One region of the Rhodococcus sp. NFXS4 genome, then DNA from elsewhere that is predicted to be linked to it. Evidence: riboswitches for the same ligand, from Rfam matches in the RefSeq annotation. Region 1 holds a riboswitch; the other holds the start of a gene.
What was found. Region 1 has a riboswitch for thiamine pyrophosphate ahead of J4E04_RS05645 (TenA family protein). Riboswitches for the same ligand answer to the same signal wherever they lie in the genome.

Region 1 (15,568 bases):
CGGCGATGCTCGCGGTGCTCGCCCCGGGACCGTCGAGGGCGACCGAGACCCGGTGGAAGAACGCACCGAAGAGAGCGCCGGACGTTCCGCCCGCATTGCCGAGGAATCCACGAGCCAGGATCTCGAACACCGCTGCGGGCGAGGCACTCTCGTCCACCGCGAAGTCGGCCAGACCGATCTGCATGTTGACGCCGAAGTCGCCGTCACCGGCTCGGCGATCGAGGTCGGTGAGCTCGTCGATCGACGACCGGACACGCTCGATGAACGACGAGACCCAGGTGGTGACGAACGGGTCGGCCGCGCCGCCGGGAAGCTCCGACGCCGCTGCCGCGTCCGTGTCGTCCACGGCGTCGTCGTGCAGGTCCTGCGCCGGCGAGCGGGGCCACGCGGGCGCCTCGGTCGGGGCGTCCCACAAACCGAGGATCTCGTCGTCGCAGCGGACGGCGGTCAACGACACCCCCGCCATGTCGAACGCCGTCACGAGGCTCCCGACGAGCGTGCGTCGGACGGTGATGCCGCGCCCCTCGAGATACCGCAGCGCGGCACCGAAGACGATGTCGAGTTCGAGCGGATGGGTCGCGCCGAGTCCGTTGACGATGAGCACGACGTCCTCGCCGCCGGACAGTCCCAGCGAATCGGCCACGGGTCCGAGCAGCGCCTCGGCGATCTCGGTGGCGGTGAGCGTCGCGACGCGCGCGGTGCCGCGTTCGCCGTGGATACCGACACCGAGTTCGACCTCGTCGTCGCCGAGCTCGAAGGACGGGGACGACGCGCCCGGAACCGTGCACGGACGGAAGGCCACCGCCATGCTGCGAGCGCCCTCGGCGACCCGCCGCCCCAGCGCGGCGACGGAGGCGAGGTCGTCGCCGCGAGCAGCGGCGGCGCCGCAGATCTTCTCGACGGCCACCGTCGCGGCGGTTCCGCGTCGGCCGGGCCCGTCCTCGCTCTCGGACGCGACGTCGTCGGCCACGAGCACCGTCTCGACCGTGATGCCGTCGGCAGCACACAGATCGGCCGCGATGCGGAAGTTGATGACGTCGCCGGTGTAGTTCTTGACCACGTGGATCACGCCGGCGCCGGCCTCGACCGCCCGCGTCGCCGCCTCGATCTGCAGCGCGTTCGGGCTCGTGAACACAGACCCCGGCACCGCCGCGTCCAACATCCCGGCGCCGACGAAGCCGGAGTGGAGCGGTTCGTGGCCGGAACCACCGCCCGACATCACGGCCACGCGCCCGTCCGTCGTGCGCTCGCGGCGCGTGAAGTATCCGGGCCGTTCGACGAAGCGGAGGTCGGCGCTGCGCCGGGCGGCGGCGCGGCAGGCGTCGACGATGACGCGGGACGGATCATCGATCATCTTGTGCAGCGACATGCACCCGACACTAACCACGTCTGCACACCCGACGCGTGCGTACTGACCTACGCTCCCGCCATGCGCCTGTTCCTCGCGTCCTACCGATTCGGGCTCGCCCGTGACCGGTTCCTCGAACTGACCGGACCACCCGGCCGCATCGCCGTCATCGCCAACGCGGCGGACTCCTGGCCCGACGCCGCGCGCGCGTCCGCGGTCACCAGTGAGTTCACCCTCCTGCGCTCGGCGGGTTTCCTCCCTGTCGAGGTCGACCTGCGCGAGTTGATGCCGAGCACGGCGCACGACGTCCTGGCTGCCTTCCCCGCCGTGTGGGTCCGCGGTGGGAACACCTTCGTGCTCCGGCGCAGGATGGCCTCGTCCGGTGCAGACGAGGCGATCGCTCGACTGCTCGCGGAGGATGCCGTCGTGTACGGCGGGTACAGCGCCGGAGCCTGCGTGCTGGGTCCGACGCTGCGGGGCGTGGAGTACGCCGACCCGCCCGGCGAGGTGGAGCCGACCACGGGCGAGGACGTGCTGTGGACCGGCCTGGGGATCATCGACGACGTGCTCGTGCCGCACTGGGCGTCGGACACTCTGGATCCCGACGGCGCGTCGGCCGCGATGGCCGCGGCGTGCGACGCGGCGGGAACGCCGTACCGCACGCTCACCGACGACCAGGTCTACGTCGTCGACGGCGGCGTTGCCGCGGTGATCTGACTGTCAGCCGCTGTGCGCGATGGGCATCTGGAACGGCGCGAGCCGGTCCATCGCCGACCACGCGAGCCGGCAACGCCGCACGGTCATCTCGTCGGCGTCACGGAGCAACGCATCGAGCAGCAGGCCCGGACGTTCGGACCACTGGGCGGCGAGGGCGTCCATCTCGGCGTCGGTGAACAGTCCCGAGCGTCGTAGCGCCGACGTCCACTCGGTCACCTCGCCACGATGGAGCGACTCGAGGGTGTCGTAGTCGACGCCGCCGGAGACGAAGTCGTAGGAGAACAGCGCCGCCGCGCACTCGAACGGGGTGTTCTTCGTCGGTCTGCGCGACGCTGTCGTCGATGGTGCAGATGCCGACCGTGTGATGTCGTGTGACGGTGCCATGAGTGCCTCCTTCTCGCCCCCTCGGTCTCGGCCCACGTGCCGATCTCCGTCATCCGGACGCTAATCCTCCGACGTGCTCTTGTCGGCACCCATCGGGGCACGATCTGGTAACAGAGTTGCTCGTGTGACTGATGTGAACATCGGCCGGACGTCGACCCGGCCACCGTTCGACGCGGTCTCCCACTGTCCCGCACCGTGTCTCGTCATTCCGGCGAGGTCACGGGCAGGGCTGGGGGTAGCGTCGAGACGTAGGACCCGCCGGTCGAGGAAGGTGAGCATCATCGACGATCTCGTGACGTCCCTGACAGACGCGGTCGGAGCCGCCATCGTGGTGACCGATCCGGACATCACCGCCGGCTATCGCCAGGACTGGGCCCGCGATCCGAACGCCGGCACTCCCCTCGCCGTCGTGCGCGCCACCAGCACGGCCGACGTCCGCGCCGTCATGCTCTGGGCCACCGAGCATTCCGTCCCGGTGGTGCCGCGCGGCGCGGGATCCGGTCTGTCCGGTGGTGCGACCGCCGTCGACGGCGGCATCGTGCTGACGACCGAGGCGATGCGCGCCGTCACCGTCGACCCGGTGACGCGGACGGCCGTGGTCCAACCCGGTCTGCTCAACGTCGAGGTCAAGGCCGCTGCGGCCGAACACGGCCTGTGGTACCCACCGGATCCGTCGTCGTTCGAGATGTGTTCGATCGGCGGCAACGCCGCCACCAACGCCGGCGGCCTGTGCTGCGTCAAGTACGGGGTGACCACGGACTACATCCTCGGTCTCGAGGTGGTCCTCGCCGACGGCACCGTCGTGAACCTGGGCGGCCCGCGTCTGAAGGACTCGGCCGGCCTGTCGCTGACCAAACTCTTCGTCGGCAGCGAGGGCGTCCTCGGCATCATCACCGAAGTGACGCTGCGACTGATCCCGGCTCAGCCACCCGCGAGCACGGTCGTGGCCACCTTCACCCGCCTGTCCGACGCGACCGACGCCATTCTGGCGGTCACCCGCTCGCTGCGGCCCGCCATGCTCGAGTTCATGGACTCCACGTCGATCAACGCCGTGGAGGACGCCATGAAGATGGGCCTCGACCGCACGGCGGCAGCGATGCTCATCGCCCGCTCCGACTCACCCGGCGCGCACCGCACCGAGGAGACCGAGACCATGGCCGCGGCGTGCACGGCCGCCGGCGCCGACGAGGTGTTCGTGACCGACGATCCCGACGAGGGCGAAGCGTTCGCCGCAGCCCGGCGCTTCGCCATCCCCGCCGTCGAACGCACCGGATCCCTCCTGCTCGAGGACGTCGGAGTTCCACTGCCCGCACTCGCGGACCTGGTGCAGGGAATCGCGAAGATCGCCGATGCCCGCGGCGTCGTCGTCGCCGTCATCGCCCATGCGGGCGACGGGAACACGCACCCGCTGATCGTGTTCGACCCCGAGGACGCGGACATGGAGGAGCGTGCGCACCAGGCATTCGGCGAGATCATGACGCTCGCGATCTCGTTGGGCGGCACCATCACCGGGGAACACGGTGTCGGCCGGCTCAAGAAGGCGTGGTTGCCGGATCAGGTGGGCGAGGACGTCATGGAGCTGACCCGGCGCATCAAGCACGCCCTCGATCCCGCGGGCATCCTGAATCCCGGTGCCGTGCTCTAGTTCCGGGTGTACCCGTCGGCGACCTCGAGCACCTCGTCGAGGATCTCGAGTCCCCGACGGATGTCCTCCTCCGTCGTGACGAGCGGCGGCGCGATCTGCAGCCGATTGCCCGCCACGAACGGCCACAGCCCGCGCTCCTTGGCCGCCTTCGTGACGGCCGCCATGGGAGCCGCGGCGGCGCCGGTGGCGTTGAACGGTGTCAGCGGCTCGCGGGTGCCCTTGTCCGTCACCAGTTCGACGGCCCAGAAGAACCCCATGCCCCGCACGTCACCCACGCTCGGATGCGCCTCACCCAGCTTGGTGAGCCCCGGCCCGAGGACGTCCTCCCCCACGGCGCGGACGTGGCCCAGGATGTCGTCGCGCTCGAACACCCGGATCGACGCGATACCGGCGGCGCAGCCGAGCACGTGGCCCGAGTAGGTCAGACCTCCCGGATACGGCATGTGGTCGTACCGCTGCGCGATCTCCTCGGAGATCACCACTCCGCCGAGGGGGACGTAGCCGGAGTTCACACCCTTCGCGAACGTGATCAGATCTGGCTCGACGCCCCACGCCTGGCACGCGAACCAGTGCCCGGTCCGGCCGAAGCCCACCATCACCTCGTCGGCGATGTACACGATGCCGTAGCGAGTGCAGAGTTCGCGGACACCGGCCAGATACCCCGGCGGCGGGACCAGCACGCCGTTGGTGCCGACCACCGACTCGAGAATGAGCCCCGCGATGTTCTGCGGTCCCTCCAGCGTGATGACCATCTCGAGGTGGGCCAGCGCCGCGGCCGTCTCCTCCTCGGGGCCGGTCGAATTCCAGGGTGACCGATAGGGATACGGCCCGAAGAACCGGACGACGTCGACGTTGGTCGGCTCGGTTCCCCACCGGCGCGGCTCTCCCGTCAGACCGATGGCCACACCGGTGCCGCCGTGGTACGACCGGTACGCGGCCAGCATCTTGGTCCGCCCGGTGTGCTGGCGAGCGAACCGCACGGCGTGCTCGACGGCCTCGGCCCCGCCCGTGGTGAAGAAGACCCGGTTCAGGTCACCGGGAGCGCGCTCGGCGATCAGTCGAGCGAGTTCGCTGCGCTTGTCGTTCGCGACCGTCGGGGAGATGGTGGTGAGCACACCGGCCTGCTCGACGATCGCCGCCACGATGTCGGGGTGCTGGTGCCCGATGTTGACGTTGACCAGCTGCGAGGAGAAGTCGAGGTACTTCCTGCCCTGGTCGTCCCAGAAGTAGGACCCGGACGCCCCGGTGATGGTGACCGGGTTCAGCTCCGCCTGCGCGGACCAGGAATAGAAGACATGGTCGGTCATGTACCACCTCCGTTATCGGGCGATTCCGGATTCCGTCGCCACCTCTGACGTCATCATGGCAGGAAGAACCGACTCGCCGTAGGCATCCAGCGTCGCGGTCTTCGCATCGTGTTGGAGGTAGACCGCGAACTGGTCCACACCGAGAGACTCGAGCTGCCGGAGGCGCTCCACGTGCTGCTCGGGCGAGCCCAGGATGCAGAACCGGTCGACGATCTCGTCCGGCACGAAGTCGGCGTGCGTGTTGCCGGCTCTGCCGTGTTGGTTGTAGTCGTACCCCTGGCGGCCGGCGATGTAGTCCGTGAGAGCGGCCGGGACACCGGAGGTCGCTCCGTAGCGGGACACGATGTCCGCCACGTGGTTTCCCACCATGCCGCCGAACCACCGGCACTGATCACGCGCATGCGCGGCGGCGGCCGCGGAACCGTCGGTGACGTAGGCGGGGGCGGCGACGCAGATGGTCACGGCATCGGGGTCGCGCCCCGCCTTCTCGGCGGCGCCGCGGACGGTGGCCACGGTCCACTCGACGATGTCGGGATCAGCGAGTTGCAGGATGAACCCGTCGGCGACCTGCCCGGTGAGTTCCAGTGCCCGCGGGCCGTATCCGGCGATCCACACCTCGAGCTCGGACCGCGACGCCCACGGCAGCCGCACGGTGGTCTCGCCGATGCGGGCGGACCGCCCGTTGCCGAGTTCGCGGATGATCTCGACCGACTCGGCGAGCCGCGCGATCGTGGTGGGCTTCCCACCCAGAGTGCGCACCGCGGAGTCGCCGCGGCCGATCCCGCACACGGTGCGGTTGCCGTACATCTCGTTGAGCGTGGCGAACGTCGACGCCGTCACCGTGACGTCACGCGTCGACGGGTTGGTCACCATCGGTCCGACGACCACCGTGCGGGTGCTCGCGAGAATCTGACTGTGGATGACGTAGGGCTCCTGCCACAGCAGGTGCGAATCGAAGGTCCACACGTGGGAGAAGCCGTGCGTCTCGGCGATGCGAGCGAGTTCGACCACCCGCGAACTGGGTGGAGTGCACTGCAGCACTACTCCGAAGTCCATCCCTCACACCAGATTCTGAGACAGTTCGCGGCGCACGAAACGGCCGTGCCCGGCGCGGCCCAGGTACTCGCCGCGGTCGACGACGACGGTTCCGCGGGAGATCACCGTGTCGACGTGGCCGTCCACGGTCATGCCCTCGTAGGCCGAGTAGTCCATTCTCATGTGGTGTGTCTCGACTCCGATGGTGGTGCGGCCGTTCGGGTCGTAGACCACCAGATCCGCGTCGGCACCGGGCGACACGATGCCCTTGCGCGGGTACATCCCGAACATGCGTGCCGGCGTCGTGCAGCACACCTCGACCCACTTCTCGAGCGTGATCTTCCCCGACACCACACCCTGATACATCAGGTCCATCCGATGCTCGACCGACCCGATTCCGTTGGGGATCTTGGAGAAGTCGCCGATACCCATCTCCTTCTGGTCCTTCATGCAGAAGGGACAGTGATCCGTGCCGACCGTCGAGACGTCGCCCGTGCGGAGGTACCGCCACAGCTCGTCCTGGTGCCCCTCTGCACGGGACCGGAGCGGGGTCGAGCACACCCACTTCGCACCCTCGAAGCCCGGCGCACCGAGTTGCTCCTCGAGCGAGAGGTACAGATACTGCGGACACGTCTCTGCGAAGACGTTCTGCCCCTTGCCTCGTGCCGTCGCGATCTGCTCGAGCGCCTGTTTCGCCGACACGTGGACCACGAACAGCGGCGCTCCCGTCACGTCGGCCAGCATGATCGCGCGATGCGTCGCTTCCTCCTCGAGCTGCCACGGCCGGGACGTGCCGTGGAAGTACGGCGCCGTGTCACCGCGTGCGATCGACTGCTCGACCAGGACGTCGATGGCGATGCCGTTCTCCGCGTGCATCATCAGCAGCGCGCCGGTCTCGGCGGCAGTCTGCATCGCCCGCAGGATCTTCCCGTCGTCCGAGTAGAAGACGCCGGGATAGGCCATGAACAACTTGAAGCTGGTGACACCTTCGGAGACCAACTCGCTCATGGCCTTCAACGAGTCGCTGTCGACGTCTCCGATGATCTGATGGAAGCCGTAGTCGACGGCGCACGAACCGGCAGCCTTGTCGTGCCACGTGGCGAGGGTGTCCTGCACGCGCATCCCGGGGTTCTGGATGGCGAAGTCGACGATCGTGGTGGTTCCGCCCCACGCGGCAGCGCGCGTCCCCGTCTCGAACGAGTCGGAGGCGAAGGTGCCGCCGAACGGCATCTCCATGTGGGTGTGGCCGTCGACCCCTCCGGGGATCACGTACTTCCCGGTCGCGTCGACGACGACGTCGCTCGACGACGCGAGGTCGGCGCCCAGAAGCGTCGAACCCGGTTGCAGCACTGCGACGATCGTCTCACCGTCGATCAGGACGTCCAGGGGCTGCGACCCCGTCGGCGAGACGACGATGCCCCCGTGGACGAACGTGGTCGTCACGGTGTCACCAGGGGACCGTAGGCGTCGGGTCTGCGATCGCGGTAGAAAGCCCACCGATCGCGGACGGTCGCGATGAGCGACAGGTCCAGATCGCGGACGATCACTTCGGCCGCGCTGTCCGAGGCGACCTCGCCGACGAACTTCCCCTCGGGATCGACGAAGTAGCTCGTACCGTAGAAGTCGTTGTCGCCCAACTCCTCGACTCCCACTCGGTTGATCGCGCCGATGTAGTACTCGTTGGCCACGGCCGACGCCGGTTGCTCGAGCTTCCACAGGTAGTTCGACAGGCCTCGCGAGGTGGCGGACGGATTGAACACGATCTCCGCACCGGCCAGTCCGAGTGCGCGCCAGCCCTCCGGGAAATGGCGGTCGTAACAGATGTAGACCCCCACCTTGCCGACGGCGGTGTCGAACACGGGCCAGCCCAGGTTGCCGGGGCGGAAGTAGAACTTCTCCCAGAAGCCGTTCAGGTGCGGAATGTGGTGCTTGCGGTACTTGCCCAGGTACGTGCCGTCCGCGTCCACCACGGCAGCGGTGTTGTACAGAATGCCTGCCTGTTCCTTCTCGTAGACCGGCAGCACCATCACCATGCCGAGTTCCTTCGCGAGGGACTGGAAACGCTCGACGGTGGGTCCGGGAACCGATTCGGCGTAGTCGTAGAAGGACGCGTCCTGCACCTGGCAGAAATAGGGGCCGTAGAACAGTTCCTGAAAACAGATCACCTGCGCGCCCTGCTCGGCTGCCTGGCGGGCGTACTCCTCGTGGGCCTGGATCATCGATTCCTTGTCGCCGGTCCAGGTGGTCTGAACCAGTGCTGCTCGAACGACAGTCATGACATGACACCTCCGCGTCGGCCCCGTACCGGTGATCCTGCACCCGATCGGCCGGGTCGTCCACCGGTGGAATTCAGCCGTTCGCCACCTCGGGAGGCAGGGAGTCGAGCATGTCCACCGACGAGCCGTTCCAGCGATAACGGACCAGCGCCGGTCCGCCGGACACCTCCGCGGTCGCTTCTCCGTCCCTGAGCCATCGGTACGACACCGTCACTGTGTCGTCCAGCTGCGCATACGGATCGATGTCGGTGAACGCGTACGGACGGGCGGTCGCCGTTCCGAGGTATGCGCCGTCGTGGAAGAACAGGACCGTCGTGGGACTCGAACCGGTGGCACCGTCGGGGACGGCCACCGCCCAGGCCAGCGTGGCGCACGGATCGCCCTGGCTGTACAGGCTCCAGGCGCTGCCGGAGAAGGTGGGCAGAGAGTCGATCGCGGAGGCGACCACCGAGTCGTCCAGGCACGGATCGGCAGGAGTCTGCCTGTTGCCGTCCACCACCTCCTGCGGCAGGTCGTCCAGCATCACCACGGACGATCCGTTCCAGGTGTAGCGGACGAACCCGGGTCCGCCGGACTGCTGCGAGGTGGACTCACCCTCCCGGAGCCACCCGTACGACACCGTGACCGTGTCGTCGGTCTGCGAGGCGACGTCGGTGAACGAGTACGGCAACGCGGTGGCGGTGCCGAGGTAGGTGTCGTCGTGGAAGAACAGCACCGTCCACGGACTCGACCCCGTACCCCCGTCGAGCGCGGCGAGCGCCCACGAGAGCGTCGCGCAGGGATCGCCCTGGCGAACGAGCCGCCACCCGTTACCGAAGAACTGGGGCAGCGATTCGATGCCCGCCGCCACGACGGAGTCCTCCACACACGCGGTCGACGGTTCCGGCGCGGCCGACGACGCGGGTTCCGTACCCACCGCTGTCGAGGTCGTGGTGGTGCTCGGAGGAGGTGGCGCCGCGGAGCCCTGGCCGGAGTCGGAGCACCCGCTCGCGAACAGCACGGTGACGGCCAGGGTCGCGAGAAGTGTTCGTCTCATGATCTGTCCATCCGAGCGAACAGACCGATCGTTACGTCGTCGACGAATTCGTCATCGATCCGTGACCCGAAAGAATAGGAAACATCATTGTTGTAGAAAGGGTGACCATATCTAGGTCAGCCTGACCTTGCTGGTGGAGACGCTTTTCGCGTATTACCGTCATCGTCATGACTTCCCTCGAAATGCCCCGCGTCAGTGAGTGCAGTGTCAGCGCCTGTTCGTACAACCACGACGGATGCCACGCCTTCGCCATCAATGTCGGAGGCTCGAACGGAACGGCCGATTGCGGCACGTTCATTCCCTTGAGCACCAAGGGCGGTCTCGACACCGTCTCCACCCAGGTCGGTGCGTGCCAGCGCGTCGACTGCTCGTTCAACGACAACCTCGAGTGCAGCGCGGCAGCAGTCCGCATCGGCGCCGGCGAGTCGTCGGACACCGCGAACTGCCTCACCTACAGCAAGGCCTGACTAACCTCAGCTGAAGCCGAGCACCTTCTCGCCCCAGATCTCGCGCAGCTCACGGTCCGGATCCTCGACCAGAGCATCACGCCCGTCGATGACGAGAGTGCGACGGCGCTCGTCGTAGGGCGCCCAGTGCTTCGACCCGTCCAGCGCAGCAGGAACCCCGTGCCACGCGAACGCCACCCAGCGTCGCTGCATTCGCCGGGAGACCTGCTGCGCTGCCTTGCGCCCACCCAGCCAGAAGGTCGGGTCCCGGTCGAAGGTCCCGAAATTGCCGAAGACGTACGGCAACTCGGTGGCGTGACCGGCGCCGATACGCGCCGCGCGCAGCACGGGTGTCGCGTGATCGAAACGGTAGACGAACGTCGGCGCTCGTCGGCAATGGGCCTCCGCGATCCACAGGCTCGGCATCCGGAACCCTGCGTCGCGCGAGAGCGCCAGCGCGCCCGCACTCTTCGGCAGATCCGGGTACGCGGAGAGGATGTCGGCGATACGAGCCGGTGAGAGGTCGGGATGGTCGACGGCGATCGCCTCGAACATCGTGCTCACCGTGTCCGAGGTGACGGGCATCAACGGCGACTTCATCAGGCGGAACACCGATGCCTCGTCGTGATTCGACCCGATGATGAGCGGGACGTCGTGCGAGAAGCCCTTCTGGAACGCGGCCACCGGATACCGCGGCACCACGTCACCGTCGACGACGGGTGCGAATCCCAATGTGCCGGGCACTTTCTCGGGAATCTCGTAGACCAGCTTCTCGGCCGCCTCGACGAGCCTCTCCACCGGCATCGCCCGCAGCTCCTCCGCACGCTCCGCGGGCAGATCGACGAGTTCGAGGAACCGCTGCGCGACGGTGCGCGCGCGTTCCGGGCCGTACACCGACGTGGCCGGGGAACTCTGGGCGATCGCCTTGTGGAACAGACCCTCCGCGTGCGGTGACGTCATGAGAGTGGTCACCGACGCGCCACCGGACGACTCACCGAAGACGGTGACGTTGGTCGGGTCGCCGCCGAACGCGGCGATGCAGTCGCGCACCCACGTGAGCGCCGCGATCTGGTCGCGGAGCCCGAGATTGGTCTCGAAGACGCTGCCGTCGGTGTCGAACGACGACAGGTCCAACCACCCCAGCGCGCCCACCCGGTAGTTGACGGTCACGACCACCACCTCACCGAGGCGGGACAGGTTGCGCCCGTTGTAGATCCGTTGCGCAGATGATCCCAGGACGTAGGCGCCGCCGTGGATCCACACCATCACCGGACGGGAGATGCCGTCCGGTGTCGGGGCCCAGACGTTGAGCGTCAGGCAGTCCTCGTCCATCGGGATGGACGAGTCCATGGGAATCGGGCCGTCACGGCCCTGCGGTGCCATCGCACCGAAGGTCCTGCCGTCGCGGACCCCGTCCCACGGCTCCGGTGGGCGTGGTGCGCGGAATCGGTGCTCCGCCACGGGTGGCGCCGCGAACGGGATGCCCTTCCAACTGACCACGTCGCCGTGCCCGTAGCCGCGGATCTCACCGTCGCGCGACGAGACGACATGGCTGCTCTCGGTTGCCCCCACGAGGACCGACGTTACAGGGAGTGCGGGGATCGGACCCCGATGGTCGTCACGCTGTCACCAGTCGACCGAGCGCGAACAGGGCCGCTGGAGAGTAGCCGAGGACGAGCGGTGCCAGACCGTCCACGACCAACCACGTCGACGAGCCCGACCCCGCGCTGTCGACACCGTGTTCCAGGGTGAGCCCGGCACTCGGAGCGCCGATCCACGCGCGCCACGACCACACCCGTGCGGCCTCGTCCACGGAGTGGACCTCGAAGGACACCCGCACGCCGAGGGGTCCGCGCACCGTGCCGGTCGTGCCGGCGGCGAGACGGTCGGTGGACGCGTCGACCCCCATGATCTGCGGTGCCCACGTCGACCAGAGCGACAGGTCCATGTACCGCTCCCACGCGACGTCGGCGGAGGCGTCGCCGGTGCGTCGCAGAGTCTTCTTCATGACCGGCGGGATTCACCGTTCCGGCGCTGCTCAAACTGCCGTCAGGTCGCCGCTCCACAGCGGTCGCGCCGGGCGTAGGGTCCGAACCAAGCGAAACTCCTCCGCCATCGACCGGCGCGGCCGGTGGCCGACATGTAGGTGGACAAGGATGACCACACAGGCATCGGCCAATCACACGGCCAAAGTCATCGGCGTGACCATTGCGGCCGCCGTCGGCGGCTTCCTCTTCGGTTTCGACAGTTCCGTCATCAACGGCGCCGTCGACTCCATCCAGGGCAGATTCGCCCTCGGCGAGTTCCTCACCGGCTTCACCGTCGCGATCGCCCTGCTCGGGTGCGCGGCGGGCGCCTGGTTCGCCGGCGGACTGGCCGACCGGTGGGGACGCAAGAAGGTGATGCTGCTCGGGTCCGCGCTCTTCATCATCTCGTCGGTCGGCTCGGGTCTGGCCTTCAGCGTTCCCGACCTGATGCTGTGGCGTGTGCTCGGCGGTCTCGGCATCGGCATCGCGTCGGTGATCGCCCCCGCGTACATCGCGGAGATTTCGCCGGCCCGGATGCGCGGCAGCCTCGCGTCGCTGCAGCAGCTGGCCATCACCATCGGCATCTTCGCCGCACTGCTCTCGGACGCCGTGCTGGCGGATCGTGCGGACGGTGCGTCCAACGACCTGTGGCTCGGCCTCGAGGCCTGGCGATGGATGTTCATCGTCGGCGTGATCCCGGCCGTCGTCTACGGCGTCCTCGCGTTGCTCATCCCCGAGTCGCCGCGTTACCTCGTGGGCAAGCACCTCGACGAGGAGGCCGCGCAGATTCTCGCGAACATCACCGGCGAGAAGCACCCCAACGAGCGCATCCACGAGATCCGCCTGACTCTGCGCAAGGAGCAGCGCTCGTCGTTCGCCGACATCCGCGGTCCGCGCTTCGGTCTGCAGCCGCTGGTGTGGGTCGGCATCATCATGGCCGTCCTGCAGCAGTTCGTCGGTATCAACGCGATCTTCTACTACTCCACCACACTGTGGAAGTCGGTGGGCTTCACCGAGAGTCAGTCCTTCACCACGTCGGTCATCACCTCCGTGATCAACGTGGCCATGACGTTCGTGGCCATTCTCTTCGTCGACCGGGTGGGTCGGCGCAACCTGCTCATGGCCGGCTCCATCGGTATGTTCGTCGGTCTCCTCATGGCGGCGATCGCGTTCTCCCAGCAGATCGGCACCGGCGACGAGGTCTCCCTGCCCGATCCCTGGGGCGTCGTGGCGCTGATCGGCGCAAACCTGTTCGTGATCTTCTTCGCGTCGACGTGGGGACCGATCATGTGGGTCCTGCTCGGCGAGATGTTCCCGAACCGTATGCGCGCCATGGCTCTCGGCATCGGTACGGCCGCGAACTGGGTGGCCAACTTCGTCATCTCGCTGCTGTTCCCGTCGCTCACCGAGATGGTCGGACTCTCCATCGTCTACGGCGGCTTCGCACTCTTCGCCGCCCTGTCGTTCTTCTTCGTGAAGTCCAAGATCCCCGAGACGAAGGGCATGGAACTGGAGGACATGAAGTAGCCGCACGACCGCCGGTGCTATGGTCGGCGAGTTCTGACACGGGGTGCTTCGCGTCGCGAGGCTGAGACCACACCCGAGAACCTGATGCAGGTAATTCTGACGAAGGGATGTCACGGCCATGACGCCGTACGACCATGCGGTCGACGCTGCCTCCACCACGGATGCAGCCGACCTCACACGCTTCACCGACCTCCTCTGGGACCGCACGGCAGGCCTGCGGGCCCGGATCGGCGATCTCGAGTTCCTCACCCGACTCGGCGACGGCACCCTGCCGATCACGTCGTTCCGGACGTACATCGAGCAGGACGGCCTCTACCTCGAGGGATACGCGAAGGCCTTGGCCCTCCTGTCCTCGCGCGCCGTCGATCCGGAGGCCGGAGCGTTCTGGGCCACGTCGGCGGCCACGGCCGCGACGGTCGAGAAGTCGTTGCACACCAGCCTTCTCGCCGACGTCGCACTCGGCGGTCCGTCGGAGACGCCGGTCGAGCACAGCCAGGCGTGCCTCGGGTACGTCTCGTTCCTCACGGCGACGGCGGCGACCGACTCCTACGCCGTCGGAGCCGCGGCCGCGCTCCCCTGTTTCTGGATCTACGCCGAGGTCGGCCGCGGACTCGCGGCCTCGGCCCGCGCCGTGCTCGACGCCGATCCGCACCACCCGTACGCCCGGTGGGTGACGACGTACGACGCCGAGGACTTCCAGACCTCCGCCGCGCGCGCCCGCGAGCTCGTCGACGCGGCTGCCGAGGTGGCCGGCCCGGCCGAACGACAGCGGATGAGTGACGCGTTCGTCGTGGCGATGCGCTACGAACTGCTGTTCTGGGACACCGCCCTGAACACCGTGCCCTGGCCTGCTTCGGGGTCGGACGCATGAGGGCGCGGCACACGAGGGTCGAGCGCGTCGCGGCTCTGCTCACCGTGTCGCTCGTCGCCGCCGCGGGTCTCGCGGGCTGCGCCACGTCCGATGCCTCCGACGCGAACACGATCCGCTTCGCGCTCGACTGGACACCCAACACGAACCACACGGGCCTGTTCGTCGCCCAACAGGAGGGCTACTTCGCGGACGCCGGACTTAACGTCGAGATCCTGCCGTACAACTCGACGTCCCCCGACACGCTGATCGACTCCGGTAACGCCGAGTTCGGGATCAGCTTCCACAGCTCCGCCACCTACGCCCGCGCCGCCGGTGCGAAGGTGACCTCGGTGATGGCGCCGCTGCAGCACTGGGCCACCGGCATCGGCGTCCGCGCCGACCGGCAGGACCTCCGGAGCCCCCGCGACCTGGACGGGCGGACCTACGCCGGGTTCGGCGATGCGGGCGAGGAGGCCACCCTCCGCAAGGTGATCGAGAATGACGGTGGCACCGGCGATTTCGAGACCGTGGTGCTCGGGACGTCCGCGTACGAGGCGGTCTACTCCGGTACCGCGGACTTCACCGTCTCCTACTTCGCGTGGGAGGGTCTCGAGGCCGAGCGGGCCGGAACCCCGATGACGTACTTCGACTACACCGACTTCGGCTTCCCCGACTCGTACGCGATCGTCGTCGACGGCGGTGACGAGTGGATGGCCGAGCACCCCGAACAGGCGCGACAGTTCGTGCAGGCCTTGCAGAAGGGTTACCAGAAGGCCGCCGACGATCCCGACGCGGGCGCGCGCGATCTGATCGACGCCAACCCGGGAGCATTTCCCGACGAGGACCTGGTCGTCGAGAGTCAGCGCATGCTGGCGGAGGACTACATGCTCGACGAGAACGGCCGCGTCGGGACGCAGACCCTGGAGCGATGGTCCGGGTACTCGAAGTTCCTGTTCGACGCCGGTGTCCT
Region 2 (15,568 bases), 770 kb from region 1:
TGGTGCTGCGGTACCGCCTGCCGGACGGGTCGACCCCGCCGTTCACCGACGTGATCGGCGTCCTCGCGGCGTCCGGCACCGCGGTGACCGTGCAGCCGGAGTCCGGCGACCCGGTGACCGTGCCGGCCGAGCGCATCGTCGCACTCAAGGCGTTGGCACCTCGGCCCGTCCGCAATTCGGAGATCCGCGGTCTCGAGAGTGCGGCGGCCGATGCGTGGCCGGGCCTCGAGCAGGAGTGGATCGGTGGATGGCTGCTCCGCGCCGGCGCCGGCGTGACCCGACGAGGCAATTCGGCGAGCCCCCTGCGTCCCGACGCGTCCGCCGTCGACCTGCCGGCCGTCGCCGCCTGGTACCGCGACCGGGACCTGCAACCCTCGCTGTCGTTGCCGGACCGACTTCTCGGGGCGCCGGCGGGATGGAGCCTGTCGGCCGAGGCACTGGTGCTGACGCTGCCGATCCCGTCGTCGACCGGGCCGGACACGGACACGGACACCGAGCGCATCGCCGCGCCCGACGACCGATGGCTGGCGCACCATCCCCGCTACCGGCATCGTCCGGACCTCCTCACCGCGGTCCACGACGGTGTCGTGACCTTTCTCCGACGAGGCGACACCGCGGTCGCCCGCGCTGCCGTCACCGCATCGCCGACCGGACGACGCTGGGTCGGCATCACCGCGGTGGCCACTCGACCCGACGAGCGTCGGCGCGGTCACGGGTCCGCGGTGTGTGCCGAAGCGATGCGGTGGGGTGCCGACCACGGCGCGACGCACGCCTACGTCCAGGTCGAGGTGGACAACGACGAGGCGCGATCGCTGTACGAGCGCCTCGGCTTCACGGAGCATCATCGCTACCGCTACGCGAGCCCGGAGGGTGTCACCGCCCCGGGCTAGGGTCGCTCACCGTGCGCCTGGCTACCTGGAACGTGAACTCCGTCCGCTCGCGAGTCGACCGCATCGTCGACTGGCTCGAGCGCTCCGACGTCGACGTTCTCGCGATTCAAGAGACGAAGTGCAAGGACGATCAGTTCCCGTACCAGCGTTTCACCGACATCGGGTACCAGGTCGCGCACGTGGGCACGAGTCAGTGGAACGGTGTCGCCATCGCGTCACGCGTCGGGCTCGACGACGTGCAGATCGGGTTCGAGAACCAGCCGGGGTTCAGCAAGGACCCGGAGGTCCCGCCCGCCGACGAGGCCCGGGCCATCGGCGCGACCTGCGGGGGCGTACGCGTCTGGAGCCTGTACGTCCCCAACGGACGGTCCCTCGAGGACCCGCACTACCGCTACAAGCTCGACTGGCTCGCGACCCTGCGCGACGACGCCCGGTCGTGGCTCGCCGCCGATCCGCAGGCACGCATCGCGTTGGTCGGTGACTGGAACGTGGCCCCCACCGACGACGACGTCTGGGACCCGGCGCTGTTCGAGGGCCGCACGCACACCTCGGGACCGGAGCGCGACGCGTTCCGAGCCATCGTCGACGAAGGATTCGCGGACGTGGTGCGACCGTTCACCCCCGGCCCCGGTGTCTACACCTACTGGGACTACACGCAGCTGCGTTTCCCGCGCCGCGAAGGGCTCCGCATCGACTTCGTACTGGCCTCACCCGCACTCGCGGCGCAGGTCACCGACGCCTCGATCGATCGTCAGGAGCGTAAGGGGAAGGGCGCCAGCGACCACGCGCCGGTCGTCGTCGAGCTGGGCGGGGACGCCGCGGTGACCGAGCCGGCCGGGGCCTGATCGGCCACCATGTCGAGGTACTCGATGTTCGCGCCGATGAATCGACGCACGTAGGAACACTGGGGCCAGATCGACAGGTCACCGATACGCAGGATGTCGAGGGCGCCGCGCACGAGGACCGCTGCCCACCCGTGGTCGCCGAATTCCTCCTTGACGACGGTGTGCTGGAGCACGACCGTGTCGCTGTCGGGGGCGACCTCGTACGCGAGGATGCCGACGAGCGCATCGCCGACGGTCAGGACGAAGCGCGAGTTGCTCGGATCGTCCGACACGAGACTGGTGTCCATGACAACAGTTCATCACCGATGTTGTGACGGATGGTGTTCCTGTGACTGTTGATGCGCAATCGCGACGAAGTCGTCACGGTGTCGAGATCAGTCGGCGGTCACCATGTCGCGGTACTCGGGGTTCTCGGCGACGAAGCGCTGCACGTAGGTGCAGACCGGCTTCACCTTCCAGCCGTAGCCGCGAGCAGCGTCGAGGGAGTTGCGGACCATGATGGCGGCGAGGCCGCGATGCCCGAAGTCCTCGGTGATGACGGCGTGCATGAAGCTGACGACGGGCTGACGACGCGCACCGCGTCCGACGGAGTCGACGGGGAAGTACCCGACGATCCCGACGAGGTCACCGTTGAGCCGGAGCTCGAACCGGTTCTGGTGCGGGTTGTCTGTCACATCGGTGACGGGCGCATCCGACAGCATCATTCTTCTCCTGGCGGCCGTGGGGCTCACCCGGTTCCTGTGCGAACCCGGGCGCGGGGCGGGACACGAGCAGCCTCGTCGCCGCGGTCGTGTGCATCACATGGGTGCATGTGACGTAGACCACTATTGCACAGGATTCGCGTCTTCGCCGGGGGAGCGGGTGAATATGTGGCGAACTCACGGGAAAAGCGCTCGAGTACAGTTCGGCGTGTGACAACGCTGCCCCTGGCACCTTCCGGGACGACGCCACTGCGCGTCCTCACCATCGCCGGCACCGACTCCGGCGGCGGCGCCGGAATCCAGGCCGACTCGCGCACCATCGCTCTGTGCGGACTGCATGCCTGCGTCGCGGTCGCCGCCGTGACGGTGCAGAACACGGTGGGAGTCAGCGGTTTTCACGAGATCCCACCCGCCGTGGTGGCCGACCAGGTGCGAACGGTGGTGTCGGACATCGGCATCGGCGCGGCCAAGACCGGCATGCTGGCGTCCACCGCCATCATCGAGGCCGTCACCGACGTGTGCACCGAGGTCGGGATCGGCCGCGGTGGCTCGGTACCGCTCGTCGTGGACCCGGTCTCGGCGTCGATGCACGGCGATTCCCTCCTGCACGCCGATGCTCTGGATGCGCTGCGCACCAGACTCATTCCCCTCGCCACGATCGTCACGCCCAACCTCGACGAGGTCCGACTGCTCACCGGCATCGACGTCGAGGACGAGGTGACGGCGCGACGGGCCGCCGAGGCACTGCACGCGCTCGGCGCCCAGTGGGCCGTCGTCAAGGGTGGGCACCTGCGGACCTCGTCGTCGAGCACCGATCTGCTTTTCGACGGTGAACGGATGCTCGAGTTCACGAACCCTCGTATCGACACGGGCAACGATCACGGCGGCGGCGACACCCTCGCCGCAGCGCTGGCGTGCGCCCTCGCCCACGGCTACGCGGTGCCGGACGCGTTCGAGTTCGCGAAGGAGTGGGTCACGAAGTCGCTCGAGGCCGCGTACGACCTCGGCCACGGTCACGGCCCGGTCTCACCGCTCTGGCGACTGCACCAGTCGGCTGATGCGTAGATCCTCGGGCACACCGGTCAGCTTCGGCGAGAACAACCCGCGCCGGTAGGGCTTGGTGGCCAGCCCGACGGTGTCCAGCACCTCGGGTGACACCAGATCCAGCGCGGCGTTCGAGATCATGACGTTGCCGTCGGCACCGGTCTGCATGACGCGAGCGGCCACGGTGACGTCGACGCCGAGCCAGTCCGATCCCACGGCGCGCGGACAGCCGGTGTGGATGCCGACGCGCATCCGTGGGGTGTAGCCGTTCACGTCGACACGGGCCAGAGCAGTCTGCGCCTCGAAGACGGCCCGCACCGCGTTGTCCGCGCTCGGGAAGACGGCCATCAGCCCGTCTCCCAGGCGTTTGACGATGTGACCGCCGCGATCGAGCATCGGCCGCTCGACCGCACGGGCCACCTGCTTGAGCAGCACCAGAGTGGTGGCGTCACCGGCGGACAGCGACCACGTGGAGAAGCCGACGAGATCGGTGAAGACGATGGTGACCTCGCGCTCGCCCCGCCCGCGACCCGCGCGTTCGAGCACCGCCTGCCACACCTGCAGCGCACCCAGCGAGAGTTCCTTCGAGGCGCCGGGAGCGTCGCCCTGCAGCCGGTCGGTGACCCGCGCGACCATGCGCGCGGCTCCGGGTCCGGCCGTCGAGAGCGGATCGCCGAACGACGGATCACCGGGCAGCACTCCGCGTACGCGGCGGACCAGTTCGACGACCCGCGGCGTCCGGTTGACGGTGCGGGCAGCGTCGGCGGCCCGACGGGCGGCGTCACCTGCGCTGATCTTCACCGCTCGACCTTATCTTGTCGTTACTCCGAGTGACAGTAAACGTCACTCGGCCTGACGGGCAGCGTCTCGATCGGCACCCACGGGGACGCCGTTCGGGCCCGTCACCGACTCGGCGTACGTGCCGATGCCGTAGGCGACGGCCTTCGAGTTGATGCCGAGAGCCTCCCGGTCGACGTTCTCGAGCGTGTCCTCGGCGGTGTGGTAGTTCGGGTCGAAGGGCTCGTTCGCCGTCCCGCCCCAGCGCGCGGCCTGCTCCTCGGTCTTCACGTCGTCGGCGCCGCTGAAGACACCGCCCGAGGGGATGCCGACCTCGATGAAGGGGCCGTAGTCCGAGCGCCCGTCGAAGTCGGTGCCGTCGGCGTCCTGCGTCGTGAGCTGCTCCTCGAAGACTCGCTCGATCGCGTCCGAGCCGGTGGGGCCGGCGGGCTCGCCGACCTGATCCGAGTCGTCTCCGTCGTAGACGAGGTAGCCGGCGTTGTTCGACCCGACCATGTCGAAGTTCAGGTAGAGCGCGATCGCGGCCTTGTCCTCGTCGGACAGTCCCTCGACGTACTTCGTGGATCCGACCAGACCGAGTTCCTCCGCGCCCCAGAACCCGAACCGCACGGCGTTGGTCACATCCGGCGAGCCACCCATCTGCAGAGCGGACTCGAGCACGGCGGCGGTACCGGTTCCGTTGTCGTTGATGCCCGGGCCCTCGGGGACCGAGTCGAGATGCGCTCCCGCCATGACGACGTTCTCGGTGGATCCCGTCGTGGTCTGCGCGAGAATGTTGCGGCTGGTCGTGGTCTCGGTCTCCGCGGCGAGCGTGATCTGCGCGGTGGTCGGGGCCGCGGCCAGAGCGGCACCGTCCTCACGGCTGACACCCACCGACGGGATGCGGGCATCCTCCTTCGCGCCGAGCGTGCCGGCGTCGAGCGGACCGTCCTCGTTGTTGGACACGATGATCGCGGCGGCGCCGCGATCGGCGGCGATCTGCCCCTTCTGCGCGAAAGAGCACACCCCGCGCGGGACCAGAGCGACAGCGCCGGTCAGCGTGAGGCCGTCGTAGTCGGTGGCCTCGCAGCCGGGTGAGTCGTCGGCAGGTGCTGCCACGATCGGACCGGAGACCCCACCGGCGGGCGTGGCCGGTGAGTACGTGAACGCGCTCACCGGCACGTCGCGGTCGGCAGCGCGCAGCGCCACCGAGTCGAGGGTGTAGCTGTCGAACGAGAACTCGGGCGTCTCGACGTCGAAGCCCGCGTCCCGCAGTGTGTCGGCCACGTAGTCGACGCTGGCGTCGTATCCGGCGGTGCCGGCGGCGCGATTCCCGTCGTGCGCGTCGGCGATGTCGGAGAGCTCCTGCAGGTGGCTCACCACCGCGTCGAGGGTGACGGCCTCGGACAGCGAGGAACCCGTGACCGGTGCGGCCACGGGTTCCTCGGACGGGGTGGCTCCTTCACCGGACGAGCCGGAGGAGCAGGACGACAGCGCGAGCACTCCCGCCGCACAGATCGCGATGGACAGGGTCGATCGTGTCGTCCGCATGAACGTCACCCTAACGAAAGAGCGGTCACGCGTCTCGCTTGTTCACCACCACCACTGCGGCGCCGAAGACGACGGCGACGAAGGCCGCGAAGTAGGCCAGGCTGCCCCACGGTCCCCAGTGGTACTCCACTCCACCGGGCGAACCGAGGAAGTTGTTCGCGTTCATGAACGGGAGGAAGGGCATGATGTCGCGCCCGATGCTGCCGAACAGGTTGAACAGCGACTCGATCAACAGCGGCCACAGGAGCAGCAGTGCGATCGCGGCGGCCGACTGTCGCAGCAGCGCACCGACTCCCACGGCGAGGACGACGCACAGGAAGGCGTAGATCGGGACACCGTAGATGGCACGCCACGCGTCCGAACCCTCGAGCACGAGTGCGGCGCCCGCATCGGGACCGGCCGTGGCCTTCGCGATGTAGAACGCGCCCAGCGTGAGCACCAGGGACAACACCGCACCGAAGACGCCGATGAGCAGCGCCTTCACGCCGAGTACCGAGGCACGGCTGGGGATGGCCTGGAACGTGGTCCGGATGATGCCGAAGCGATACTCGCTGGTGATCGACAGCGCCGCGAGAATCATGAGCACGAGAACGCCGAACCCGCTGACGCCGGCGACGGCGTCCGCGAGGGTCGGCAGGTACGGCTCGAAGCCGGGGTCGTTTCCGGCGGCGATGTCGTTCTGCACGGTGGTGACCGTCGACTTGGCCGTGATGCCGATGACGGCACCGATGCCCAGCCCGAGCGCCACGATGATGACGGTGCACCACCACGGCGACTTCGTCGAGGTGAGTTTGATTCGTTCCGCTGCAAGCACACTCATCGCAGTGCCCCTCCCATCGCGTTGTTGTCGGTACCGGCGCCGTGGTACTGCACGTCGTCACCGGTGAGTTTCATGAACGCGTCCTCGAGCGAACCGTGCTGGGACGCCAGCTCGTGCAGGACGATGTTGTGGCGCGCGGCGATCTCGCCGATCGCCTCCGTGGTGGACTCGGCCACCACGAGAGTCGGATGCACCTGATCGAGGCTGCTGGGCTCCTTGACCGTCAGACCTGCCGACGTGAGCGCGCTGCGCAGGGCGTCGAGCTGGGGGCTGCGGACGCGGACCGACGCCTCCGAGGCGCGGTCGACGAACTCCTGCACGGACGAGTCCGAGATGAGCCGACCGCGGCCGATGACGATCAGTTGTTCTGCGGTGAGCGCCATCTCGGAGAGCAGGTGCGAGGACACCAGCACGGTCCGCCCCTCGGCGGCGAGGCGCTGCATGAACTTGCGGATCCAGACGATGCCCTCGGGATCGAGTCCGTTGACCGGCTCGTCGAACATCAGGACCTTCGGGTCACCGAGCAACGCACCGGCCAGACCGAGTCGCTGCGACATGCCGAGGGAGAACCCGCCGGCCTTCTGCTTGGCCACCTCGGACAGACCGACGAGGCGGAGCACCTCGTCGACGCGGGACGAGGCGATGCCGTTGGAGGCCGCCATCCACTGCAGGTGAGCGCGCGCGGATCTGTTGGGGTGCACCCACTTCGCGTCGAGCAGAGCGCCGACGGTGCGAATGGGATTCTTCAGCTCACGGTAGGGCCGACCCTCGATGAGTGCCGTTCCGGACGTGGGCTGATCGAGCCCGAGGATCATCCGCATCGTGGTGGACTTGCCGGCACCGTTGGGGCCGAGGAAGCCCGTCACGATACCCGGGCGCACCGTGAAGGAGAGATCGTCCACGGCTTTCTTCGCGCCGAACTGTTTGGTCAAACCTGTCACTTCGATCATGTGCATCAGGATGCCCGAGCAGGACCACCGACCACATCGCTCCCGGGTCTCGACCCGGGTCATCCGAAGGGATGACGCGACCCTGAGCCGCCCCCGGGGTGGTCAGTCGACGTCGGGCGAGGACGCCTGCGCCCAGAACCGTTTCGGGATCCGGCCCGCCAGCGCCGCCGATCGTCCGCCGCGCACCGCATCGGCCATGGCGGAGGCCATCATTCGCGGATCACGAGCGCGTGTGACCGCGGTGGCGAGCAGCACCGCCGAGCACCCCAGCTCCATGGCGAGTGCCGCGTCGCTCGCCGTGCCGATGCCGGCGTCGAGCACCACGGGAACCCCTGCGGCCGAGGTGATCATCTCGATGTTGTGCGGATTCGCGATGCCCAGCCCCGTCCCGATGGGCGATCCGAGCGGCATGACCGCGGCGCACCCCACGTCCTCGAGGCGACGCGCGAGCACCGGATCGTCGGTGGTGTAGGGCAACACGACGAAATCGTCGTCGACGAGTTGCTCCGCGGCGCGCACCAGCTCGATGGCGTCGGGCAGGAGGGTCCGCTCGTCCGCGATCACCTCGAGTTTGATCCAGTCGGTCTCCAGCGCCTCTCGTGCCAACTGCGCGGTGAGCACGGCCTCGGCGGCGCCGCGACATCCCGCCGTGTTGGGCAGCAGGGCGATGCCGAGGCGCGTGAGGAGATCGAGCACCCCGGTGCCGCCCGAGGCGTCGACGCGGCGCAGAGCGACGGTGGTGAGTTCCGTCCCCGATGCGACGAGGGCCTCCTCCAGCACCGCGAGGTTGGCCGCGCCCCCGGTCCCCATGATCAGGCGAGAGGTGAAGGTACGGTCGGCGATGGTCAGCTGATCAGCCACCCTGCACCGCCGTCAGCACCTCGATGGTCCAGCCGCGGCCCACGTCCTCGCCCCACCGCGAGCGCGGCAGCACGATTCCGTCCACCGCCACGGCGATGCCCTTCTCGGGAAGACCCAGCTGGGTCAGCATGTCCTGCACCGTCGTGCCGGGCTCGAGGTCGTGATCCGCACCGTTGACGGTGACACCCACTGCGGTCATGTTCGTCTCCTACCGTGCCCGAGTCCGCGTGAGACTCGAAAACCGTTCGGGGAGAGCGCATGCCGCTTCCGTCAACGGCTCGCCCTCCAGTTCTGCCACCACGGCGTCCGCCGTGACGGGCGCGAGCAGCACCCCGTTGCGACCGTGGCCGGCGGCGACGATCACGCGGTCGTCCCACCGCCCGACCACGGGGATGTTGTCGGGGCTCCCCGGCCGCAGGCCCGCCGCCGTCTCCGCCAACTCGTAGTCACCGACGGCCGGGAACACGGCCTCGGCGTCCGCGAGGAGGTCGCGGACGCCGGCGACGGTCACGGCGGTGTCGTCACCGTGCTCGTACTGCGTCGCACCGACCACCAGACCGTCGCCACGGGGGACGAGGTACACCGCGCGACCGTTGACGCTCGCGCGGACGGTACGCGACGGCGCACTCGCCGAGCCGGGTCGCGCACGCAGGCGCAGGATCTCGCCCTTCACCGGCCGCACCGGGACGTCCGGCAGCAGACGGGACGTCGACCACCCCGCGGCGACCACCACACGATCGGTGGTGAGCGCGTCGAGGTCGGTGACGGGAGCACGCTCGATCCGCACTCCCCGGTCGCGGACCGCGGACTCCAACGCGAGCACCAACGCGCGGTTGTCCACCGACAACTCCCCCGGCGCCGACAGGCCCAGACGAACGCGCGGCGAGAGTGACGGCTCCAGGGTGCGCACCTCGCTGCGCGAGAGGATCTCGAGATCGTGGCCCTGCGCACCCACCCAGTCGGCGACAGTGCGCAGGTCCGCAGCGTCGGCCGAGTCGAACGCGACGGTCAACGATCCACTCGACACGACGACGCCCCGACCCTCCAGGTCCGCGCGCAGCACCGGATCGTGCCACCGCCGCAGCGACGCGGAACCGAGTGCCAGGAGTGCGTGTTCGCCGGGCCAGCCCTCGGACAGCGGCGCGAGCATGCCGCCCGCCACCCAGCTGGCGGCGCCGTCGCCGACAGCGCGTGCACCGAACGTCGGGTCGTGCAGGGTGACGGACCATCCCGCCGCCGCGGCGGCGCGGGCGCAGAACAGGCCGATCACCCCGCCGCCCACGACGGAGACGGATCGCTGCATGAAACTCACTTCCTCCGCCGGCATGACCCGGGTCAGGTGGTTACGGTCTGGGCGGCCTCGCCCACTCTCAGCCCCGTCCGGGACTCCCGTGTTCGTTCCCCTTCACCCTAACCGGCTGATGACCCGACCGGCCTCCGGCCTTCCCGCCACCACCCGACCGGCCTCCGGCCTTCCCGCCACCACCCGACCGGCCTCCGGCCTTCCCGCCACCACCCGACCGGCCTCCGGCCTTCCCGTAGTACTGGGTGGTACTACATTCACACTCGTGACGACTTCGAGGACCACCGCCCGCGAGCGGCTCGCCACCGCTCGTCTGTACCTCTGCACCGACGCCCGCCGAGACACCGGCGACCTGGCCAAGTTCGTGGACGCGGCGCTGTCCGGGGGCGTCGACATCGTGCAGCTCCGCGACAAGGGGTCGGCGGGCGAGAAGAAGTACGGCGCCATCGAGGCGAAGGACGAGCTCGCCGCTCTCGCGGTCATCTCCGCCGCGTGCCGCCGTCACGGCGCGCTGATGGCCGTCAACGATCGTGCCGATCTGGCGCTCGCCTCGGGCGCCGACGTGCTGCACCTCGGCCAGAACGATCTGCCGGTGCACTACGCGCGCCGCATCGTGGGCCCGGACGTCGTCATCGGGCGCTCCACGCAGAACCGGGCACAGGCCACGCTCGCCGACATCGAGGACGGCGTCGACTACTTCGCCACGGGACCGGTGTGGGCGACTCCCACCAAGCCGAACCGTTCGGCCGCGGGCCTGGACGTCGTGCGTGAGGTCGCCGAATCGCATCCCACCCGGCCGTGGTTCGTCATCGGCGGGGTCGAGGAGAACAACGTCGCGCAGGCGCTCGAGGCGGGCGCGTCCCGCATCGCGGTGGTGCGGGCGATCACGCAGGCTCGCGACCCCGAGGCGGCGGCCCGTCGACTGCTCGATCTGCTGCCGTCGGTCTGACCGTCAGAGTCCGTCCGGCGACAGGACGGTGACGTCGGCGGGAACCGCCGAGCGCACCGCGTCGTCGGCCGTCACGACGACGACGCGCAGGTCGGTGTCGTTCCGGACCGCCGCGAGCGCCGCGTCCACGTTCTCGGCCCGCACGGTGTCGACGATCCACCCGAAGCTGCCGACGGCGAGTCGTACGGTGCGCGCCGGGAGGTCGTCGGGGGCGTCGGCGGCCAGGACGGCTCGGACGGGCACGGTGCGCAGCGACGGCCAACTCTCGGCGAAGGCGGGGTGCAGCGGCAGCGAGTCCACCTCGTGCTCCGCGACCCAGCGCAGTTCGGTGCTCTCACCGTTGGGAACCGTGTCGAGTTCGCGCTCCGCGTCGGCGATCACAGTGGTGTAGGACCACCCCGAGTCCTCGATCTTGGTGACGTGCTCGTCCCGCACGGTCAGCAGGTCGTCGGTGATGCCCGCCTCCTCGCCGGCCTCGCGTACGGCCGCGTGGACGGCGCTCTCGTGACTGTCCCTGGCACCACCGGGCAGCGCCCACGTCCCGCCCTGATGACTCCAAGCCGCACGGTGCTGCAGCAACACCACGGAGCCCGCCGACCCGGTCGGAGCCCGCAACAGCAGACCGGCCGCGCCGTGTCGTCCCCAGTGCCGGCTCCCGTCGCTGCTGAAGACCCAGCCGTCCCCGTCACCGCGCATGGTTCACCGTCCGCATTCCCCCACCTTATTGCTCCTCGCGTTGCCTGTGCTCGGACCACGGTGGGCCTATGCTCGAATCCGGACATGAGGGCGACCGATCGCGCGGGAAGGGGTCGAGGTGTCACAGCAGACGAGTGCGCTGACTCTGCGCGCGCCCGTCGACACCCGCTCCGAACGGTCGGAGTTCCTCCGTTCCACTCCCGTCCGGCTGTTGGCGGTGGGTCTACTGGTGGTCGCGACGCTCGTGACCACCGCTCTCGTGACGACGCTGTCGGTGTCGGACCGCCAGCGCACCCTCGAACTGCTGCTCGCGCGCACCGAGCCGCTGTCCGATGCGGCGCAGAACCTGTACGTGCAGCTGTCGGTCGCGGACGCGACGGCGGCGACGGCCTTCCTCTCGGGCGGTCTGGAACCCGGCGACGTCCGTGGTCGGTACACGGACTCGCTCGGAGCGGCGGCGGGCGAGGTGGTCCGCGCGTCCACCGGACTCGCGAGCGACGACGCGACGTCGCGGCAACTGCTGGCGACGATCTCCACGAACCTGCCGCTGTACGCCGGCATCATCGAGACCGCGCGGACGAACAACCGCGTCGGCAATCCGGTGGGTTCCGCGTATCTGGCCGAGGCGTCGACCCTCATGCAGAACACGATCCTGCCGTGGGCCGAGGAACTGCACGCGGAGAAGTCCGGTGACGTGTCGGATGCGCAGCGCCAGTTCGCGACACCACCCTGGTCGGCGTTCGTCGTGCTGGGCATCACCGTGCTCGTGCTCGTCGGCGCGCAGATGTTCCTGAGCCGGAAGACCAAGCGCACCGTCAACGTCGGTTTCGCGGGTGCCACGGTGGGCGTCGTACTGCTGCTCGGCTGGATGCTCGTCGCGGGGCTCATCTCCTCGACCGCCACCGACCGCGCTCTGGTGCGCGGCGCGGAGCCCCTGGACCTGCTCACCACCAGCCGGATCCTCGCCCAGCAGGCACGCGCCGATGAGACCATCGGCATGACGCGGCGCGGCGGCTTCGCCGACTACGAGAAGTCGTACTCCGACGCGGTGTCCGGCCTCGCCGACACCCTCGGCACACTCGCGCACGACGACGACACGCACAGTCCCCGGATGGACGACGCCCGTGCGCTGGTGTCGCTCTGGACCAGCTCGCACGACCGGATGAACGCGTCGCTGGACGTCGGCGACTTCGACACTGCCGTCACCATCGCCACCGGAACGGCTGCCGGCGACTCCAGCGACGTGTTCGGTCGGCTCGACTCGGCTCTCGTCGAGGAGATCGAGGCGTCCCGCGCGTCCCTGCGAGACGACGTCCAGCGTGCGTCGGGCGTGCTGGCCGGCCTCACCGTGGGCACCGGCATCGTGTGCGGCCTGGCCGTGCTCGCCGTCGTGGGCGGTATGTGGTCGCGTATCCGGGAGTACCTGTGATGCGCCGCGCGGCCGTGATCGCCGCCGCGCTCATCCTCGTCCTGACCGGCTGCGCGGACACCACGCCGGTGCCGGAGGCGCCGGACCGCGCCACTGTCGCCGAACCGCTGCCCGACGGGGCCACCGGCGTCACCCCGGGCGCACCGATGCCACCGGCGGAGGACTGCGGCGACCCCCGTGCGAGCCTGCGGCCCAACTACGCCGCGCCCGACGGCGCACCCGTACCCGCTCCGAACGTCGACGCGATCCGCGCCCGCGGGCGCCTCGTCGTCGGGCTGGACACCGGCAGCAACCTGTTCAGCTTCCGCGATCCCGTGAGCGGTGAGATCGTCGGCTTCGACGTCGACATCGCCCGCGAGGTCGCCCGCGATCTGTTCGGGGACCCGGACCGGCTGGAGTACCGCATCCTCGCGTCCGCCGAGCGGATCGACGCCCTGGCCGAGGGCGAGGTCGACATCGTCGTCAAGACCATGACCATCACGTGTGCCCGGCGCGAACGGGTGACCTTCTCCACCGTGTACTACCAGGCGGATCAACGGGTTCTGGCCGTCAAGGGCTCGGGCATCACGGGTGTCGGTGACCTCGGCGGTCGGCGCGTGTGCGCCGCGGCGGGCACCACGTCGTTGCTGCGCATCCAGCGTCTGCAGCCCAGTGCCCAGATCGTCAGCGTGCCCAGCTGGGCGGACTGTCTCGTGGTGCTGCAGCAGGGCGGTGTCGACGCCGTCAGCACCGACGACGCGATCCTCGCCGGACTCGCCGCCCAGGATCCGTACCTGGAGATCGTCGGGTTCTCCATCGCCGCGGAGCCGTACGGGATCGGCGTGACGCTGGGTCACGACGACCTCGTGCGCGTCGTCAACAGGACGCTCGAACGCATTCGCGGCGACGGCACCTGGAACCGCATCTACACCCAGTGGTTGTCCGTCCTCGGCCCGTCTCCCGGCGCGCCCTTTCCCGTCTACAACGGCTGATCATGAGTACCGAACCCGATCTCGAGGCGACCCGGGCCTCGTTGCGCGACGAGGATCCCGACGCCACCCGCGCCGCCCTGCGCGAGCAGGACTCCGACGCGACGAGGGCCTCGGTGCGCCCCGAGGAGAACGATGCGACGCGGGCCGCGCTGCGCGAGGACACCACGGGGCGCACCTCCCGGCCGAGCCGCCGCGTACGAACCGGAAAGCGTCGTCGCCTCGGTGGTGGGCTGGTGGAACTGCCGCGCATTCCCGAGGTCGATCCCGCGACCGCTGTCATGTCGGACCCCCGCGTCCCGGAGAGCAAGCGGTTCTGCTGGAAGTGCAACGCCCCCGTCGGGCGGAGCGTCGACGGCCGGCCCGCCCATCCGTCGGGTGACTGCGACAGGTGCGGAACGCATTTCGACTTCTCCCCGCTGCTCGAACCCGGTGAGATGGTGGCCGGGCAGTACGAGGTGCAGGGGTGTATCGCGCACGGCGGACTCGGGTGGATCTACCTCGCCATCGATCGCAACGTCAGCGATCGCTGGGTCGTGCTCAAGGGCCTGCTGCACTTCGGCAACGCCGAGGCACACGCGGTGGCGATGGCGGAACGCCAGTTCCTCGCCGAGGTGACCCACCCCGGCATCGTCAAGATCTACAACTTCGTGGAGCACCCCCGCCCCCTCGCGCCCGGCTCGCAGGAGGTGCCGTCGTCGACGGGGTACATCGTCATGGAGTACGTCGGCGGTCGCACGCTGCGCCAGATCATGACCGACAACCCGGCGCGCACGAAACTGCCTGTGCAGGAAGCCATCGCCTACCTCCTCGAGGTGATGCCCGCGCTGGCCTACCTGCACTCCATCGGTCTGGCGTACAACGATCTGAAACCCGAGAACGTCATGGTGACGCAGGACCAGATCAAGCTGATCGACCTGGGCGCGGTGAGCCAGCTGGAGGACTACGGGTACCTCTACGGTACGGCCGGGTACCAGGCACCGGAGATCGTGCGGACCGGACCCACGGTGGCGTCCGACATCTTCACCGTGGGGCGCACTCTCGCGGTCCTGACGCTCGAGATCGCCTCGGAGCACGGGCGGTACGTGGACGGCATCCCGGAGGACGCGCCCGTCCTGCAGGAGTACCAGTTCTTCGCCCGGCTGCTCCGACGCGCGACGGCCGCCGACCCGCTCACCCGGTTCCGCAGCGCCGACGAGGCGGCGAGTCAGCTCAGTGGTGTTCTGCGCGAGATCCTCTCGCAGCAGACGGGTGACAGCCACCCGTCGCTCTCGTCGGTGTTCAGCCCGCAGCGCACCACCTTCGGCACCGACGAGCAGGTCGCCGTCACCGACGTGTACATCGACGGACGGCACCGCGTGGCCAGGCTGGATCCGCGCGACGTGGTGGCCGCGCTTCCGGTCCCCCTGATCGACACGTCGGACCCGAGCGCGCAGCTCATCGCCGCGGCCGTGCACAGCGAACCGCACCAGACGCTCGACTCGCTGCGCCTCGCTCGCGAGAACGGCCTCGATCGCACAGTGGGCGACGACTCCGTCGGGTCCGTGGAAGCGGTGCTGACCGAAGCCCGCGCGTATCTCGATCTGGGCGAGGGAGATTCGGCCGCGGAGGTGATGCGCAGGCTGGACGACGTGACGGGCAACTGGCGTGTCGACTGGCACCGCGGCACCATCGCGCTGCTGTGCCGTAACTTCGTCGACGCCGCCGACAAGTTCGACTCGGTGCTCTCCGCGATGCCCGGCGAGGTCGCACCCAAGCTCGCGCTCGCGGCGACGGCGGAACTG

Region 2: it holds a riboswitch for thiamine pyrophosphate, as region 1 does, so the genes downstream of both, thiO (glycine oxidase ThiO) here and J4E04_RS05645 (TenA family protein) in region 1, are expected to answer to the same signal.

The regions. Positions count from the first base shown of each region.
Region 1 covers NZ_CP192221.1:1,225,473-1,241,040, reverse strand. Annotated here, with positions in the region: gene dhaL (dihydroxyacetone kinase subunit DhaL) at 1-1,369, opposite strand, end outside; gene J4E04_RS05705 (Type 1 glutamine amidotransferase-like domain-containing protein) at 1,430-2,065, shown strand; gene J4E04_RS05700 (hypothetical protein) at 2,069-2,449, opposite strand; gene J4E04_RS05695 (FAD-binding oxidoreductase) at 2,721-4,094, shown strand; gene J4E04_RS05690 (aspartate aminotransferase family protein) at 4,091-5,401, opposite strand; gene J4E04_RS05685 (TIGR03842 family LLM class F420-dependent oxidoreductase) at 5,414-6,457, opposite strand; gene hydA (dihydropyrimidinase) at 6,461-7,879, opposite strand; gene J4E04_RS05675 (nitrilase-related carbon-nitrogen hydrolase) at 7,876-8,712, opposite strand; gene J4E04_RS05670 (LppP/LprE family lipoprotein) at 8,786-9,748, opposite strand; gene J4E04_RS05665 (DUF1540 domain-containing protein) at 9,916-10,215, shown strand; gene J4E04_RS05660 (carboxylesterase/lipase family protein) at 10,222-11,766, opposite strand; gene J4E04_RS05655 (SRPBCC family protein) at 11,813-12,202, opposite strand; gene J4E04_RS05650 (sugar porter family MFS transporter) at 12,351-13,748, shown strand; TPP riboswitch at 13,778-13,873, shown strand; gene J4E04_RS05645 (TenA family protein) at 13,867-14,619, shown strand; gene J4E04_RS05640 (ABC transporter substrate-binding protein) at 14,616-15,568, shown strand, end outside.
Region 2 covers NZ_CP192221.1:460,155-475,722, reverse strand. Annotated here, with positions in the region: gene J4E04_RS02230 (N-acetylglutamate synthase, CG3035 family) at 1-890, shown strand, start outside; gene J4E04_RS02225 (exodeoxyribonuclease III) at 902-1,735, shown strand; gene J4E04_RS02220 (GNAT family N-acetyltransferase) at 1,642-2,022, opposite strand; gene J4E04_RS02215 (GNAT family N-acetyltransferase) at 2,110-2,436, opposite strand; gene thiD (bifunctional hydroxymethylpyrimidine kinase/phosphomethylpyrimidine kinase) at 2,647-3,501, shown strand; gene J4E04_RS02205 (adenylate/guanylate cyclase domain-containing protein) at 3,463-4,281, opposite strand; gene J4E04_RS02200 (M28 family peptidase) at 4,324-5,808, opposite strand; gene J4E04_RS02195 (ABC transporter permease) at 5,834-6,628, opposite strand; gene J4E04_RS02190 (ABC transporter ATP-binding protein) at 6,625-7,578, opposite strand; gene J4E04_RS02185 (thiazole synthase) at 7,681-8,439, opposite strand; gene thiS (sulfur carrier protein ThiS) at 8,432-8,638, opposite strand; gene thiO (glycine oxidase ThiO) at 8,648-9,742, opposite strand; TPP riboswitch at 9,735-9,842, opposite strand; gene thiE (thiamine phosphate synthase) at 10,008-10,691, shown strand; gene J4E04_RS02165 (NUDIX hydrolase) at 10,695-11,387, opposite strand; gene J4E04_RS02160 (GlnX family signal transduction membrane protein) at 11,506-12,816, shown strand; gene J4E04_RS02155 (glutamate ABC transporter substrate-binding protein) at 12,816-13,787, shown strand; gene J4E04_RS02150 (serine/threonine-protein kinase) at 13,790-15,568, shown strand, end outside.